One region of the Sporolactobacillus terrae genome, then DNA from elsewhere that is predicted to be linked to it. Evidence: riboswitches for the same ligand, from Rfam matches in the RefSeq annotation. Region 1 holds a riboswitch; the other holds the start of a gene.
What was found. A riboswitch is a leader RNA that binds a small molecule or an ion and turns the genes downstream of it on or off. The one in region 1 is predicted to bind cyclic di-GMP.
Positions count from the first base shown of each region.

Region 2: another riboswitch for cyclic di-GMP. It lies ahead of K7399_RS01850 (EAL domain-containing protein); the one in region 1 lies ahead of K7399_RS09635 (CAP domain-containing protein).

Region 1 is NZ_CP082837.1:2,022,196-2,030,250, reverse strand. It holds gene K7399_RS09665 (O-antigen ligase family protein) at 1-250, opposite strand, end outside; gene K7399_RS09660 (Gfo/Idh/MocA family protein) at 435-1,427, shown strand; gene K7399_RS09655 (FAD-dependent oxidoreductase) at 1,758-3,326, shown strand; gene K7399_RS09650 (DnaJ family domain-containing protein) at 3,332-3,706, shown strand; gene K7399_RS09645 (cupin domain-containing protein) at 3,750-4,412, opposite strand; gene K7399_RS09640 (MmcQ/YjbR family DNA-binding protein) at 4,566-4,928, shown strand; cyclic di-GMP riboswitch class I at 5,013-5,099, shown strand; gene K7399_RS09635 (CAP domain-containing protein) at 5,136-6,035, shown strand; gene K7399_RS09630 (MerR family transcriptional regulator) at 6,088-6,858, opposite strand; gene K7399_RS09625 (permease) at 7,089-8,006, shown strand; gene K7399_RS09620 (TIGR03943 family putative permease subunit) at 8,003-8,055, shown strand, end outside.
Region 2 is NZ_CP082837.1:413,119-421,173, reverse strand. It holds gene K7399_RS01875 (hypothetical protein) at 1-723, opposite strand, end outside; gene K7399_RS01870 (hypothetical protein) at 947-1,696, shown strand; gene K7399_RS01865 (hypothetical protein) at 1,810-2,148, opposite strand; gene K7399_RS01860 (LysR family transcriptional regulator) at 2,416-2,682, opposite strand; partial or broken gene K7399_RS01855 (PilZ domain-containing protein) at 2,774-3,151, opposite strand; gene K7399_RS01850 (EAL domain-containing protein) at 3,288-4,055, opposite strand; cyclic di-GMP riboswitch class I at 4,129-4,212, opposite strand; gene csrA (carbon storage regulator CsrA) at 4,745-4,984, opposite strand; gene fliW (flagellar assembly protein FliW) at 4,988-5,425, opposite strand; gene K7399_RS01835 (DUF6470 family protein) at 5,435-6,028, opposite strand; gene flgL (flagellar hook-associated protein FlgL) at 6,056-6,946, opposite strand; gene flgK (flagellar hook-associated protein FlgK) at 6,953-8,055, opposite strand, start outside.

The sequences.
Region 1 (8,055 bases):
GCATCGCTGTTGAAAGCAAGTCAAAAAAACGTCCGCTGATTAAAATAGACCCGAGAGAAGCCAAGACAGTCATGGCCAGAAAGATGCTGATCAAATCAGTAGGCAGTGCTTTTTTTGCTGCGAACTGATCGTACAACATTTTAACTGCACGACAGACAAACCATGCCATTCCAATTGGCGGGAGTATATAGAGTAAAATCAACCCAAGAATGATTGGTTGTTGTTTGACTTTATCAAGTGCGTACATCATAAATTCGTCCTCCGAACGGTGTTTTCGTTTCTTCTGCATCATTACTTATACTGTAAAACAATCACGAATAGGTTATTTATGGGGAAATTTATATATTTTAAGATTTTGTAATGAAAGGGCTGTCATGAACGTGGAATGATCGTTATAATAAACGTTAATGAATGAAAAAAGGCGGAGGATACCGATGAGACTAGCAACGATAGGAACGAGTAAAATTACACAGCAATTTGTGGCAGCGATAAAAAAGACGGGGCGCTTTGACTATGTTGGCGCTTATTCTCGGTCGGGGGAAAAAGCAAAGCAATTTGCCAACCGCTTTGGTGCCGATTTGTCTTTCTCATCATTGGAGCAATTAGCGGGCAGTCAAGCGGTCGATGTGGTGTATTGCGCTTCGCCAAACAGCGTTCATTTTGAACAAGTCGTCACGCTGCTTAAAGGTGGTAAGCATGTCCTTTGCGAAAAACCGATATTTGTAAACCTGAAGGAATTTGATGAAGCGGTACGGATTGCGGATGCACAGCATGTCTATTTAATTGAAGCAATTCGTAACATCCAGACGCCGGTATTTAAGAAACTGAAGCAAGAACTGCCACGCGCCGGACAAATGCGCTCAGCGGTTCTGCAGCTCATTCAGTACTCTTCTCGCTATGATCAATTTAAGCAAGGCAAGATCACGAATATTTTTTCTCCGCAGTTTGCCGGAGGCGCGTTAGAAGATCTTGGCATCTATCCGACCTATGTCGCTGTTGCTTTATTTGGCGAACCACAGGATGCTGTTTACGAACCGGTAAGGCTTACAAACGGTATCGACGGCAGTGGTACGCTGGTGCTCCGCTATCCGGATTTCGTCTGCACCGTGCTCTGTTCCAAGATCGCGCATTCAGATGCGCCGTCGGAAATTCATGGCGAGAAGGGAACGTTCCGATTCAACAATCCATCGACAATTGCGCGGCTTGAATGGATCGATGCCCATGAGAAACAGGTAACGCCTGTAGCCGAGCATTTTGTGGCTGATGATAAAATTTTTGAAATCCGTCATTTCGCTGATTTGATCGAACAAAGCGATCGTGAGGCGTATTTAAAATTGCGTGCGCTCAGCCGAAGCGTTCTGAAAACGATGGAGATGGCGCGAAAGCAATGCGGACTGCTATTCCCAAGCGACCATGCACCAAGGTAATTCAGAAAGGTTCGCAGATGATCGATCGATCGCCGGATCACCAAAAAAGCGATGGCAGTCCGGTCATCCATGTGCGCACAGGTTTCGGCGATTTTGCGTTGCGCTAAAAATAGAGAATGGAGTCCGGATCTGATTCCGGATAAGCAAGCTCCGGCGGGCGCAGTCCTGCTCGGGGCTTGTTTGTTTTGCGGAATTGAACAATCCTTGACATGAGATCTGTAAAATTATGCGAAAGACCGGATTATCGTGCATAGTTCCCTCATCTGCGGAGAAACTCTTTATTAATGAACGTGTACGGATAATGCTTCAAATAAAGGATGGATGATCCGAATGACAGAACAGCAGAACAGCAGCTTCTCAGAAGAGACGTTATCAATCTGGCGTGATACGGTGCACTTGCCAACTTTCAATCCACTTAAGGAGGATCACACAACCGATGTATTGGTTGTGGGTGCGGGCATCACAGGAATTACTGCAGCCTATATGCTCGCCAAACGCGGCGTCTCGGTAACCTTGATTGACGCCAATAAACTGACAAGCGGGACAACGGGTTACACCACAGCAAAAATTTCGGCACAGCACGGATTGATCTATGATCATCTCATTCGAAGTCTTGGCGAAGAAAATGCAGCACTCTATTACCAAGCGAACAAAGAAGGGCTGCATTGGATTGGCAGCCATATAAAGGAAAATGGTCTGCACTGTGATTTTGAGATTCAACCGTCTCTGATTTACGCGACAAATGATCAAGAGGCGAAAGCGGTTGAGAAGGAGAAGAAGGCCTATGATCGACTTGGCATACTCAGCAGCTTAAAGGATTCAGCCGCGCTTCCTTTTAAAGTGAAAAATGCACTGATTATGCCAGGTCAGGCACAGTTCCATCCGCTTATGTATCTGCACGAATTGATTGCTGAACTCGTAAAAATGAATGTGGCGATTTTTGAAGAGACGTTGGCAGAGACAATCGAAGAAACAGAAAAGGAACGGCGCGTGAAGACAAAGCAAGGTTTCACGATCAACTGCCGGGATGTACTGATTTGTTCTCACTTTCCTTTTTACGATCACCGTTTCTATTTTGCACGTATGTTCGCCGAGCGCTCCTATCTGCTTGCCTGCGAAACAGACCGCGCGCTGCCGGGCGGCATGTATCTAAGCGCCGGAAATCCGAAACGTTCGATTCGCGGGCTGCATCTTAATCAAAAGAATTATCTCTTGATTGGCGGTGAAAATCATAAAACCGGCCGCGGCGAATCAATGGAACATCACTATGAACAGCTCGCTTCTTTTGCCAAGCAGCAGTTTGGGCAGACAAAGATTGTTGCCCACTGGTCGGCTCAAGACTTTACTACCCTTGATCAAGTCCCTTATATCGGTCGGATTACAAAAAACAGCCCGCATATTCTTGTTGCAGCAGGTTTTCATAAGTGGGGCATGACAACGGGTACCCTCGCTGCTCAACTGCTTACCGATCTCGTACTTGGACGCGAAAATCCTTATGAAGCACTCTTCAGCCCATCCCGATTTGAGGCAACGCCAATGCTCGCAAGCTTTCTTGCGGAAAATCTGCAGGTTGCCGGGCAACTGATTAAAGGGAAGCTGAGCAGACCCGCACCGTTGAATGAACACCTGCAAAACGATCAAGCGGTCATCGCCGAGTTGCATGGGGAGCGCGTTGGCGCCTATCGAAACGGGAAGGGTGAATTAACCGTTGTTGATACCACTTGCCCGCATTTGGGGTGCGAAGTAAACTGGAATCAAGGCGAGAAATCTTGGGATTGTCCGTGCCATGGCTCGCGCTTCAAGGCGAATGGCGAGGTGATCGACGGTCCTGCAAAAGACGCGCTAACCCTATTTTTCTCAGAAGCAGGCCATGAAAAGAGGGCCGAAAATAAGGAGTGAAGCTCATGGGCATTATTGAATCGATGGCCGAAGAAAAAATACAAGAAGGCTTGAAGCAAGGGGCCTTCGATCATCTTCCCGGCAAAGGAAAGCCGCTGCTTCTTGAAGATCTGTCGGCTGTGCCTAAAGAACTGCGTGCCGGTTATACATTGCTGAAAAATGCGGGGATGCTGCCTGAAGAGCTGCAGATCAGAAAAGAAATGGTGACGCTTAGCGATCTGCTTAAATGCTGTGAGGACGAAAAAGAACGTGCGAAGCTTACGCAGGAGCTTCGCTATAAGCGGCTTAAATTTAATCAGTTAATGGAGAAACGAACTCTGCGGCACTCATCCGTGTTTCGACGCTATCGCGATCGTATTTTCCATAAGTTTCGCTTTTAACTTCTTCAAACGCTCTAAAGCATTAAGTGGGGGTCGTTCACCCTCAACGCTTTTTCCAAATGGACAGCAGCGGCCCTTGTTCTCCATAAACCGGGTCCTGTTTCGCTTTTCCCACCTTACTGATGTTTTCTTTATATTGCGGACTTTCCTTCGTTTGCAGATCATAGTCGCGCCCATCCGGGTAGCCGCCGGCTATTGAAAAATCATTGCTTGCCGAAAGGCGCTTATGACCAGTGCCTGCCGGAAGCACAACGACATCGCCGGCTTTCACTTTGAAATCTTTCCCTTGTTCACCGCCGAGTCTAAGTGTTGCCTCCCCGGAAATTACACCAAGGACTTCATGCGAGGTACTGTGAAAGTGGTGATACGGAAAGACGCCGTCCACCCAGTTGTTGCCCCAATTATTCTTTTTGAATGTGTTCACGATCTGATCCGTTCGACCTTTGAAAGCGCCAGGATAAATCAGCACTTGAAAATAGGGATTGTTGGGAATCGTTCCGTCATCTTTGAAGGTGAAGGTCTGAACCTTGACAAATTTTTGTGAACCCTTCGTACGCGATCCTGATGATTGATCCTGCTGCACAACCTTTGTATTCTGCGACTTGGATGCGGATGAGCTCGTGCTGTCGGAAGCCGCTTGTCCGCCGCCGCAAGCGGCGAGAAGGAGAAGTGGAGTGATACTAGCTGCATGAAACCATTTTTGCACATAAAGGACCTCCTCGAAATTTCATTCACAGTAAGTATAGCACCCAGAATATTAAGAGAATAATCATCTGCTTGGCGCCCTGATGGTGTGAAAAAATAACGCAGATTGCCGATAACTTATGATGAGGGACAAATTTTCTAGCGGAGGCGCGCGATGAGAACGGATTGGATTGATGCTTATTGTCTAGGGAAAAAAGGGGCCAAACAAGACTATAAGCAGGAATGGCAAGCGACGCGCGCGATGATCGGCGGCAAAATGTTTGCCATGCGTGGCGGAGATAAAAACGGGCAGCCGATCATAACGGTGAAGCTGCTTCCTGAGTTCGGCGCGCGTCTTCGAGAGGAATACGATGCGATTGTTCCTGGCTACTACATGAACAAAACGCACTGGAATTCCTTATACTTGGATGCCGATGTGTCGGAGGAACTTCTAAAAAGCATGCTTGATCAAAGCTATTCGCTCGTGTTGCGTTCGCTCAGTAAAAAAATGCAACAGCAAATTGAAAACAAAGCGTGATGCGTCCGCGTACACACCCGATTGAATTAAAAAACAAAGAGTTTGAGAGCATCATGTCAATTGAATACTTTAGAAATGCATCTGTTTTCTAAAGGGCAAAACTGTTGAAAAGCAGTGACGCAAAGCTTCAGGTCTAAGGTGAGAAATCGCTAAGATGGCTGGGCTGCCGTATTTGATGATCAAACGTAAATGAAGAGAGGTTTTTTTATGCGTTTTTTTAAGTATGCTGTATCGGGTTTACTCGTCCTTTTTCTTATCTTTTTCATCTCGTCAAATGCAGACATCGTTTCTTTAAAATCAGCCCATGCATCAATAAGCAAATCACATCTGCAAACGAAGCAGTCGCCTAAAGCAGAAAAAAAGACTGATCCTGCAAAGAAAGCAACCAAGAAAGCAACCACAAAAAAAGCAGCGAAAAAAACGAAGGCTGTGAAAAAAGTGGCAAAGAAGAAAGCAACGCCAAAAGCTGCAAAGAAAACAGTGAAAAAGAAAACCGCTCCGAAGCAGAGCGCTGCAAGAAAAACAGCGAAACGAATAAATAAGAAAACGGTCGATCAACCAAAAAAGACAAATGCAAAACAAGCGCATCACGCGGTTCATCAGCAAAGCAAGCCTACTCCAGTTGCAAGCCAGGCAGCAGCGGCCGCAAAACCTGTTGCTGCTCAACCTCACCCCCAGCCTCAAGCGCAACCTGCATCAGCACAAGATAACCCATCGGTTGAACAGCAGATTGTAGGTCTCGTCAATCAAGTGCGCACGCAGAATGGCCTCGGCAGCTTGCAAGTGAAAGCGGAATTGACGAATGCTGCACGTCAGTGGAGCTCAGGGCAATTCGCGAACGGTGCGATGAGCCATGGCATGATGAATTTTTCGCGGACAACGGTTGCCGGACAGAATGTTGCCTATGCCAAAGGCGATTTAGCAACATTCGGATGGGATCAGATTTGGAGTGCACAGGCGACCATGGATGGCTGGATGAATTCGCCGGAGCATCGTGCCAATATTTTAAAACCTGACTATAAATACATTGGTGTTGGTGTCATTTATGGTCAGAAGAATGGCAGCTCAGACGGTTGGGCATTCTTTACTCAAGATTTCTCCGATTAACCCCTAATGCAAAAAGAGGCTTGGCTCTCGTTAGAGTGTCCAAGCCTCTTTTTTAGTTTTGTTGCGTGTAGATGTTCACTGCATCGCGCAGCATTTTTGCAGCTCCGTTTGCAAGACGGGTGTCGTAATAACTGGTGAAACGCGGATCATCCACATACATTTGTGCGAGCCCTGCATGCGCTTCTTTTGAATAGGTTCCCTCTGGCCAGAAAAAGAACAGCCACTGCCGATGAAGCGCTGCGGCCTTTTGCGCAGCCGTGCTGGCTGGGTCGTTAAGCTGCATCGCTGCGCGCAAGTTCTCGAACATTTCTTTTTCAATCGCTTGTGTTTTTTCATAGTCTGTCTGGCTTAAACCAGCAAATTGTTTATTCGCTTTTTCAATCGTCTTCTTACCATAGTTTTCACGAATTTCTTTACCATATTGACGCTCATTTTCTGCTAACTTTTCTTTCTTGAACGCTTCAAACTTTTCTTGATCGGTCATCTGCATCGCTCCTTTTTGTGCGGCAAGCGTCTGTTCAACCGTTCGGATCAGCTGTTCCAGATGCTGTTTCTTCGCAATCAGTTTCTTGTGATGATCAGTGAGAGCATCTCTGAGATTAAAGTTCGGCGACTTCAAGAGTGAACGAATCTCTTTCAGACTGAACGCGAGTTCGCGATAAAAGAGAATCTGCTGCAGCAGATCAACTTGTTTCGGCCCGTACACCCGATAGCCGGATGGATTGATTCGCTCCGGTTTCAGCAGATCAATTTGATCGTAATAGCGCAGTGTACGGGTACTAACGCCGGCTAAATCGCTCAGTTGTTTAATTGTATAGTTCATTTAAGAATGCCTCCTGACAGGGTTTATACTACGCCTTAACGTTACGTCAATCTCAAGTGTTTTCTTGAATTTTTTTTAGTCAATGATTTTTTCGTGATTCGCGCGCCTCTGTGTTTTGTCAGATCCAAAATGTGGTGGTAGACTTTAAGAGGTCTTGAAGCATGTGTCGTGTTAGCCCCCACTTTATCGAATAGTTATTCTATCAATGGGAATGTGATCGGAGTGATCGTGTGTTCACGGATTCATTTTTGCAGTTAAATACGATTTTTATCAGCATTATTATTGAAGCGGTTCCTTTCATTATTATTGGTGTTTTTATTTCGGCAATCATCCAAATGTTTGTTTCCGAAGCGCTGCTTGCACGCATTATTCCGAAAAACCGCTTCGGTTCGGTTGTGTTCGGGACGTGTATGGGCTCGCTGTTCCCGGCATGCGAATGCGGTATTGTACCAATTACCGAGCGGCTGGTGCGGAAAAAGGTGCCGCTGCAGGCAGCAATTGCCTTTATGTTGGCCGGCCCGATTATCAATCCAGTCGTCCTGTTTGCAACCTATATTGCTTTCGGAAGCAGTTGGCAAATGGTCTTCTATCGCGCCGGACTTGCATTTGCAGTATCGATTGCCGTTGGTCTGCTTGTCTCCTATTTGTTCCCGGAAGATCAGCTCCGCGACTATGTGGACAAGAAGGTTAGCCACTATCATCATCATGAAGCGAATCAGCCGGCGCGCCGCATTACCTTTTTCGATCGCTTTAAAGGAACGATGGATCATGCCGTTGATGAGTTCTTTTCGGTGGGCAAGTATCTTGTTTTCGGCGCGTTGATTGCTGCCGCGATGCAGACCTATATTAAGCAGAGTGTACTGCTGTCGTTTGCCAATACGCCGGTGACTGCGATTCTGATTATGATGGTGCTGGCGTTTATCATGTCACTTTGTTCCGAGGCAGACGCATTTGTCGCTTCATCATTTCGCAGTATGTTTCCGCCGGGACCGCTGACCGCATTTCTGGTCTTTGGTGCAATGGTGGACATTAAGAATCTGATCATGATGCTTTCCACGTTTAAAAAGAAGTTCGTCGCCGCACTGATTGGCTGCATCTTTGTCTGCGTTTTTGTCGGCGCCTTGCTGATTTCAGGAGGATGGTTATGATTCGTTTTCTGATACTCTTTGGTTTTGCCTATCTTTTCCTTCACTTGCA
Region 2 (8,055 bases), 1.6 Mb from region 1:
GTTAAAAATCAGCCAAAGTAAAAGCGGGTCCCAATTCATTGAAACCACAGCATAACTAAACAAGTAAAACGCGCGATCGTCGAGCGAAATCCCTTTTGCTGCGCGGCTCAGCCCTTCCTCATGCATACGCTTAGCAAGGAGCAACGTAAATTGATGGTATTGCTGATACATCAGGCGCAAGTTCTGATCATGCAGCAACTTTTGATAACCAACTGCATGAATCAGCTGCGTCAGCATCAATAATGTGCGCCTGGCAGCGATCAAGCGGTCCAGTGTGATAAACCGGTCCCCGACTTCAATGCCTTGATGCGCATGAATATGCAGATCCAGCAAATTAAAAAGGTCGTCGAGGCTAAAGTGATGCTCTGAATTTCTCGGACAGCGCTCAATCGCCAATTTGACGGCGTTCCAGTCATAGAGCATTTGCAGATGGTGCGCACGTGCCTTTGGAATGCCGAGAACTTCGCTTGCCGTTTGTTCTCCGTCCGGATCCTCAAAGTTGATCAGCTTTAGTAAAGCATCTAATTCGCGCCGCACCTGCTCCTCGGCTTCCGGCAGCGTCTGATCAATGGCCGCGCGCAAATTTTTGTTATGCTCCGCAAGCGTTTGAAAGATTTGCCCAAGCTCACTCGTTGTCTTGATGTTAAGCGGCTGTGTTGTCCCCGCACCCCAAAAAATTACGATTTTCGGCCAGTAAGGGGTATAGTTCTTAACGTTCGACATTCATCTCTTCTTCCTTCGCTCTTCGTCCAGTATTGTGCAGTTAGTTTACCCGCTTGCCGTCCAATTAACAGCAAGATTCACGTAGTCGTCGTTTATGAGGTTTGAACGTTAACGGCCAATCTTTTCAGCTCCAATAAATGAAACACGGCGTTGCAGGAAACAGTATGCAGTAAACACGTTAAACTTAAGGACACTACCTGTAAAATGAAAGGGGCGACTCGCGATGCAAGCCGTAAAAGTAACGCATTCACTGCTTAACTTGATCTTAAAAATACCGGGAATAAAAGTGAATCGTAACGATTTCTTTCAGCGTACGTTTGCAAACGAAGATAGCGAACGTTTGCTTGACGAAGGACCGCTGCGCTATTTCGGCCGAGCTGAGCTTGATCGGCGGGCAGAGCTGCTGATAAAAAACGCAACCTGGCGAAGCTCGACGATCTCGTTTGCCACCGGCATGCCTGGAGGGTTGGCGATTGCAGCAACCCTTCCCGCAGATACGACGCAGTTTTACGCAGTTGCACTCCGTCTTGCCCAAGAGCTCGGCTATCTTTATGGTCGCGAAGAGCTTTGGGACGCCTCGACAGAAAAAGGCCGTGAAACCCTGCTGCTCTACTTAGGCGCGATGCTCGGCGTCAGCGGAACTGGAGCGATGCTGCGCGTTTTATCATCAAAGCTCTCTACGCGCGTCCTTGAATGTATCCCGCAAAAGGCGCTTGAGCAAACGCTCTATTATCCGCTGATTAAAAAAGTCGCTGCATTTTTCGGAAAGAAGATCAGCAAGCGTACCTTTGCACGAGGCGTATCCAAAGCCGTGCCCATATTAGGCGGCGTCGCCTCCGGCGGGCTGACCTATGCGACCATGAAAACAATGGCGCGAAGGCTTCAAAAAGAACTTGCCCTCGGACTGAATGATACTCCAGCGACATTAGAACGCGATCTCAATCAGCTGAAGCGGCTCATCCCTCCGACCTGACGAGGATTCGCTTCATCCCTAAAGCACACCCGGGAGCGTGTCTAAAATCAAGCGCATCAGAAAAAGGCTCGCCTCCCCCAAGCGGAGTGCGAGCCTTTTCATTCATCATCTATTCAGCTAATGCGCCGATTCTGCTCTCGCATCTGACCAATCTCTGCTTCCAACTCCATCCGCCGTTCCTTCAGAGCATACAGTTCATTGGTGATCTTCTCGGTGAGTTCGACATTGCGTTTGCGCAATTGCTGATACAAGACCAGAATTCTGCGGTTCACATAGCTTAACTTAATACGCAGATCGGTCATTCTTTGCTGCCTGCGTGCTTCCGATTCTTCAAGGTAAGCAAGCAAACGTTCCTTAATCTCTTGCTGCCATTCCACATCCTTAATTTTCTTGGCGTAAAGCAGCAGATCCAAATAGTCATCGACTTTGTCGCAATTTAGATGATTCATCATGGCTGACATCCTCCTTTTCTCTCTCACTCATTGGAACAGTCAATGTAAGCAGCGCTGTTTGAGAAAACAGGACAGAGCATTCGTTTCCTCATCTCGAAAAAATGTGTTTTGTCCATATTATTACGTTAGGAGGAACTTTGTTACAATTTATAATAATTCGAAAAATAAAAGAATAATTCAATTCTATGGGCAAAGCACGACCCGCATTCATTTAATTTGTTTCATTTTAACGCGAAGGCCGTTTTCTGTCAAAAACAATGAAACTTCTTAGCCAAGTGTTTGCCCGTTTAGAGCACCCCTTGCCTCGTCATAGAGCCGAATAATTCCGATTGCATAGGGCAGCAGTTTCAATCCCTGTTCAGACAAGGAAATATATCGGCCATGGCGTACAAATAAAGACACATTTAATTCTTTTTCTAGTGTTTTGATACGCGAACTGACCGATGGCTGAGTCAGATACAGTTTTTGCGCTGCATGGTGAAATCCCTTGTGTTCTGCTACTGCAAGGAACGTTTCGAGCTGCTCAATCGTCATGATCATCAATTCCTTTATCGTCGCATCATGCTTTGCACACCTTAATTAAATTTGATCAATCCTCTTTTCCAGACCGTCTTCATGTCCACTATTATCGGGCAGAAGACCGTACGAGCTGTTTTCTTGATAGGTCTTTCTTATTCATATACGATTGAATTTCTGTTTCCTTTTTCGCACTTAAATGAGTAAACTGTATCCCATAATTAATCGCTCGGCGGCCATGCTTCGTTTCTTTGCGTTTCACGATCCCCTTGACATGGATGGGCGTTTCATCCTCTTCCGAGAAAGTGATCGCGACCAAGACTTTTTCCTTTACGGGAAAGTCAATACGGCATCTCATTTTCATCCCACCAATGCTGAGATCAAGCATTTCAGCATCGATCGATTGATTATTTAACCGCTGCAAGGGTTGTTCACCAAAATCAAGGATGCGTACGTGACATTTCTCGCCGTCGAGTTTGATTCGATAATGAGCACGCCGCTCCTTGACTGCTGTCTAGTTATAAAGTCTGCGTCTTAATTCAGTGATTACTTCATGATCACGCGTGATCACTTTGTTGTAATGACGAATACAGCAAATGATCACAATCATTAAACCAACTGCCTCAATCCCTATTCCAAGCAAAAGGTTGAGATTTTCCGCCATTTGGATTCACCTCTTCCGTCCAAAACTTAATCGGACGCGGCTTATGTATTGCAGCACCTTGTCCATACACGACACCAAGGGAACATGCAGAGTGTAAATCACGTTCATTCTCGATCCCCTTTAGGATCAGTTTTACATCAAACCGTTTGCAATAGCGGATAAGAAAACGCACATAAGCTTGTTTTTGATCGGATTGGGCTAAATCCTTCGAAAGATACAGATCGAGCTTCATATAATCAACAGCCAGATCAATCGTGCGGTAGATATTATCGCTGCCTTTTCCCATATCGTCCAATGCGATCGTAAAGCCCATTTTTTTCAATTGTTGTATGGCCGCTCTTAATTCAGAAAGATTGTCGATGGTTTCATGCGCAACAATTTCCAAAATAAGTTGTTTGGCGGGAATCGCATAGCGATGGATGATTTGAAGAAGTATTGGAACGAATCGTGGATTCATCATGGTTGACGGATAAAGAGCGACAAACAGTTTTATAGGCGGCAATAGCCTGCTTTTGCGAAAAGTCTGTACGGCCTTATCCAAAGCGCATACATCAAGTTCAAACAATTTATTTTTCTTCTTTGCCTGCTGAAATGCTTGCTCCGGATTACGAAAAAAATGCGGACGAAACAAGGCTTCTAATCCGGCAATGTCGCCATTGCTTAATTTGATAACCGGTTGATAATGATAGGAAAAGTTCTTACCTCGAAGGAGTTGAAAAAGTCTCATATTTCCATCGCCTCTTTTGATTCAAAACGGCGCCGAAATTGACAGTGGAGTACCAACACCATGAATTCTTTCTTTCGGCAGCCCGGCTGCCCTAGCGCATTGCCTTAGGCCCGTGGCTTTGCGACCTTATCTTTCAATAAGTGTGCCATTTCGATTATACTGTTGTGCATTGTTTATTTTGTCACTTTAGGACTATTGTTTCAAGGCGAAGTAACTAATTAGCCTTTATTATAAAACTTTTCTATCAGTCATCACGGAATAGGAGATGAAAAGGATACCCATCATTTGATAAGCGCGGAATCTCTCCGTCTATTTATCCGATTGGCCGCTTCACTTGATCTCTCAACCGAACCGGATCGGGAATCAGCATCTTTTAAGAAAAACTAAGCTATGCCTAGTCCTTTACCGTCACTCTGAATGCGGCTTTCATTCATCAACAATAGGCTTAAACAACATTTCCGGATCGTGCACAGGACACTTTTAGCGAAAATTCCTCTTTCATGCCACTGATCGTTATCCCACAAAGCAAAAATCATAAACGGCTTTATCTGTGAAAAAATACTTTTTTTAATCGTATTGGCACTTCGTTTCAGATACTTCTCGACACCTTTAGGGAATAGGGATTCTTCTTTTCGTACATTCAAGCCTGTAAAAATACGGCAAAAAACACGGGCGCACCCGTGTTTTGATTACGGCTTCTTCTTTTTCATTGCCTTCATCGCATTCAGAACATCTTCGGAAAGTCCGCCGTGTACGGCGTTGCTGTTCTCGTTCAGAATGGCTTCATAGATTTCACTGCGATTCACATCAATCGATCGCGGCGCTGTAATGCCAAGCTTGACTTGATCACCTGAAACAGAAACAACATTCACTTCGATGTCATCGCCGATTCGGATCGATTCGCCTTGCTTTCGGGTTAAAATAAGCATCGCTCACACCTTCTCTTCCTTAAGCGCTGCTGCGAGCGGTGTCTTTAGTGCATAGGGAGAGCGCTCAGGAATATACTGTTTCCCCAACTTTTTTCGTACATTCACAATAACCGGTGCTTTCAGATTAACGGTTGATTTTGAGAATGGTTTCGCTGCACTGACAATCACCCAAACCGCAACATCCTCTTGCGATTGAACGTCAAGCTGCTTAATGAAATGATCGGGTAGATCCACGCTGTAATCTTTAAAAAAGAGAAAAGGCGACGTCACAACGAAGGCAACCTTCGCGTCGTCTGCGGACTGCAGAATTGAAAAAGCTTCACTGAACGACTGCAGGATGAAGCGTTTGTCTTGAGCGAATCCAGGAATGCCGGATGCGAATGTGACGATGTCTGTATCATTAATTTCTGACTCGCCAAAATATTTGGTTTGTATGATCATCGACATGGTTCATCCTTTCTCATCAACAAAAATTCCCACCGCTTGAATCTCAAGCGACGGGTACTGAGCCATCGAAGTCACGGCTTGTCCCGGCTGAAAGGAGGCTTCTGGGGCGTGTGGAACAGCCGATAGGATCGGTGCATGCGTCTGCCAGTCCACCTGAAGGCGTGCAGGTGAAACTTCATAATGAACGGCTTCGGATGCCGGGGTATTGCCGGTTTGATAATGGGTACCGATCACCGCGGTATGGGCACGATCTGCCGCTTGTTTGGCGATCAGATTTTTCCCCTTGCTGCGTTCAATATGCAGCAATTCGTCTCCCTCTTGTGCCCGGCGTACAATCCCATCACGGATGGCTTGAAGTCCGGCATCCGCAGCCTCCGCGATTCGAACCCGAGCCGATTTCAGGTCAAGATTATGCCAGCCATTGGATTGATCGATACTGACTTTGGCAGGCGTCCGTTCGAGCGACATCGTCGCTTTGGGCTGCTGAATCGACTGTTCTGCCGGCGACTGATGAAGGGCGAGGTTTGCCCTTTCAGAGTGAATCGCAATCTTGCCAAACTGCTGGTGCATTTCAAGATGTGGGAGAATTTTCGTCATGTTCATCCCTCTTTTTCATGCAAACGATCAGCGCAGAAAATCAACGAGCGATGTTTGAATAATCTTCGCACCAACAGATAGCGAAGCATTATAAACATTCTGCTGAGTATTTAAATTAATGATGGTTTCTGCGTAATCTGCATCTTCATTGGTGGACATAATTTTCGTCGCAACCGTCTTTTGCTCATTCAGGCGATTTTGAATCAAGTCAATCCGATTCGTTTTCGCACCTAAATCTGCCTGCGCCGTGCCAACTTGCTCCAAATGGGTATCGATTTCCGTGAGGTGTGCGCTGATTGTTTCACCTGATGCACCATTGTTCAGATCGTCTTTTAACTGGTTGAGATTTGCAAAAAGATCGCTCGTAAAAACTTGGTTCGGATTCACATTAATCGCCATTTGAATGCCGTCATTGACCGCAACCGAGAAGTCCGGATTATCTATAGCATCATCATTTATTTGAACATTTCCGTCGTTAAGGGTTAGCAATGGGTTTGCCGAATCGCTGCCGCTGAAAATGTACTGACCGCCAACTTGCGTATTGCCGAGCGTGACCAACTGGGTGGTCAGTTGATCGACTTCGGTACCGATCGCTTTGCGCTGATCAGCGGTGTACGTATCCGTACTGGCTTCATTGGTTAACTCGCGAATGCGATTGAGCACATCGTTCACTTGCTGCAAGGTGTCATCCGAACTGTCGAGCCATTTATAAGCGTTGGTGACATTCTTCTGATACTGATTGACGTGGCTGACATCGGTACGGTAGGCAATGCCCATCGTGGCAACGACCGGATCTTGAGATGGCCGTGTAATCTTTTTGCCGGATGACAGCTGGTCGTTGTATTCTGAAACTTTACTGTAGCCGTTCGAAATATTTCGCAATACTTGATTGGTCATCATGCCTTGGGTCACACGCATGGTTCATCAGCCTCCCATCTTATTGATTAATGTATCGAGTAAGGTATCTAAAGTCGTGACAACCTTTGCGGCTGCACCATAGGAATGTTGGAACTGAATCAGATTGGTCAGTTCCTCATCCAGCGACACGCCGCTGATCGAGGAGCGGCGATTTTGCGCCGCATCCAGCATCGTCTGCGTATTGCTCGTGAATTGGTTTGCCGATTGCGCATTGACACCGATTTGTCCGACTAGACTTTGCAAATAACTTTTCAATGTGACGGATTCGCCGTCGGGGTCTATGGTATATGTATTGGTTGCAATCACATCGGCCAGTGCTTGTGCGCCGCTGTTGTCTCCGCTCGGCTGACCTGCATTGGCCGCCGTAATGTCGGTGCCGGAGAGGGCTTCATTCACGTGAATGGTTTTCGCTGTGAACGCTCCCGTTTCCGTTCCATCGTTTGTGCCGAGGAAGAACGTACCCTTACCTGAGTCATAACCGGCCGTCTGTTCATAAACAGCATTGAATGCATCAGCCAGTTTACTTGCCATGTTGTCCAGACTCTGCAATACACTTGGGTAATCTTTAGTGTAGGCATCAATCAGCCCTTGCAGTTTCCCCGCGAAACCATCAACTGCATCACCGTCAAGCGCAACTGTCACATGAGGCTGCGACGAATCAGCATTTGTAATCGAAGCGTTAAGCGTCGAATCGGTCAGCGTTTCGCCATTGACCAACGTTCCGAGCGTATTCCCGTTTGCATCGGCAAGTTCAATTGTATATCTTCCTTCGGCAAGCGGAGACGGATTGCCGTCACTCTTAACTTTTGATACTTTTATGTTCGCTAATTGGGCGAGTTTGTCGGTCAGCAAATCGCGCTCATCATAGAGATCGTTGGCCAGAAAACCATTGGCCTCCTGTTTGTTAATTTGTTGATTCAGCGCATTAATCTGATCTGCGTAATTATTGATCAGGCCGACATTTTCGGTAATCTGCTGATTCAGATTGTCTTGCACCTTGCCCAAAGAAACGGCCAAATAGTTAAAGGTATCGGCAACGGCCGCTCCCTTTTGCAACACGACTGTACCTGTGCCGCTTGTTCCTGAGTTGCTGGCCAAATCCTGCAGTG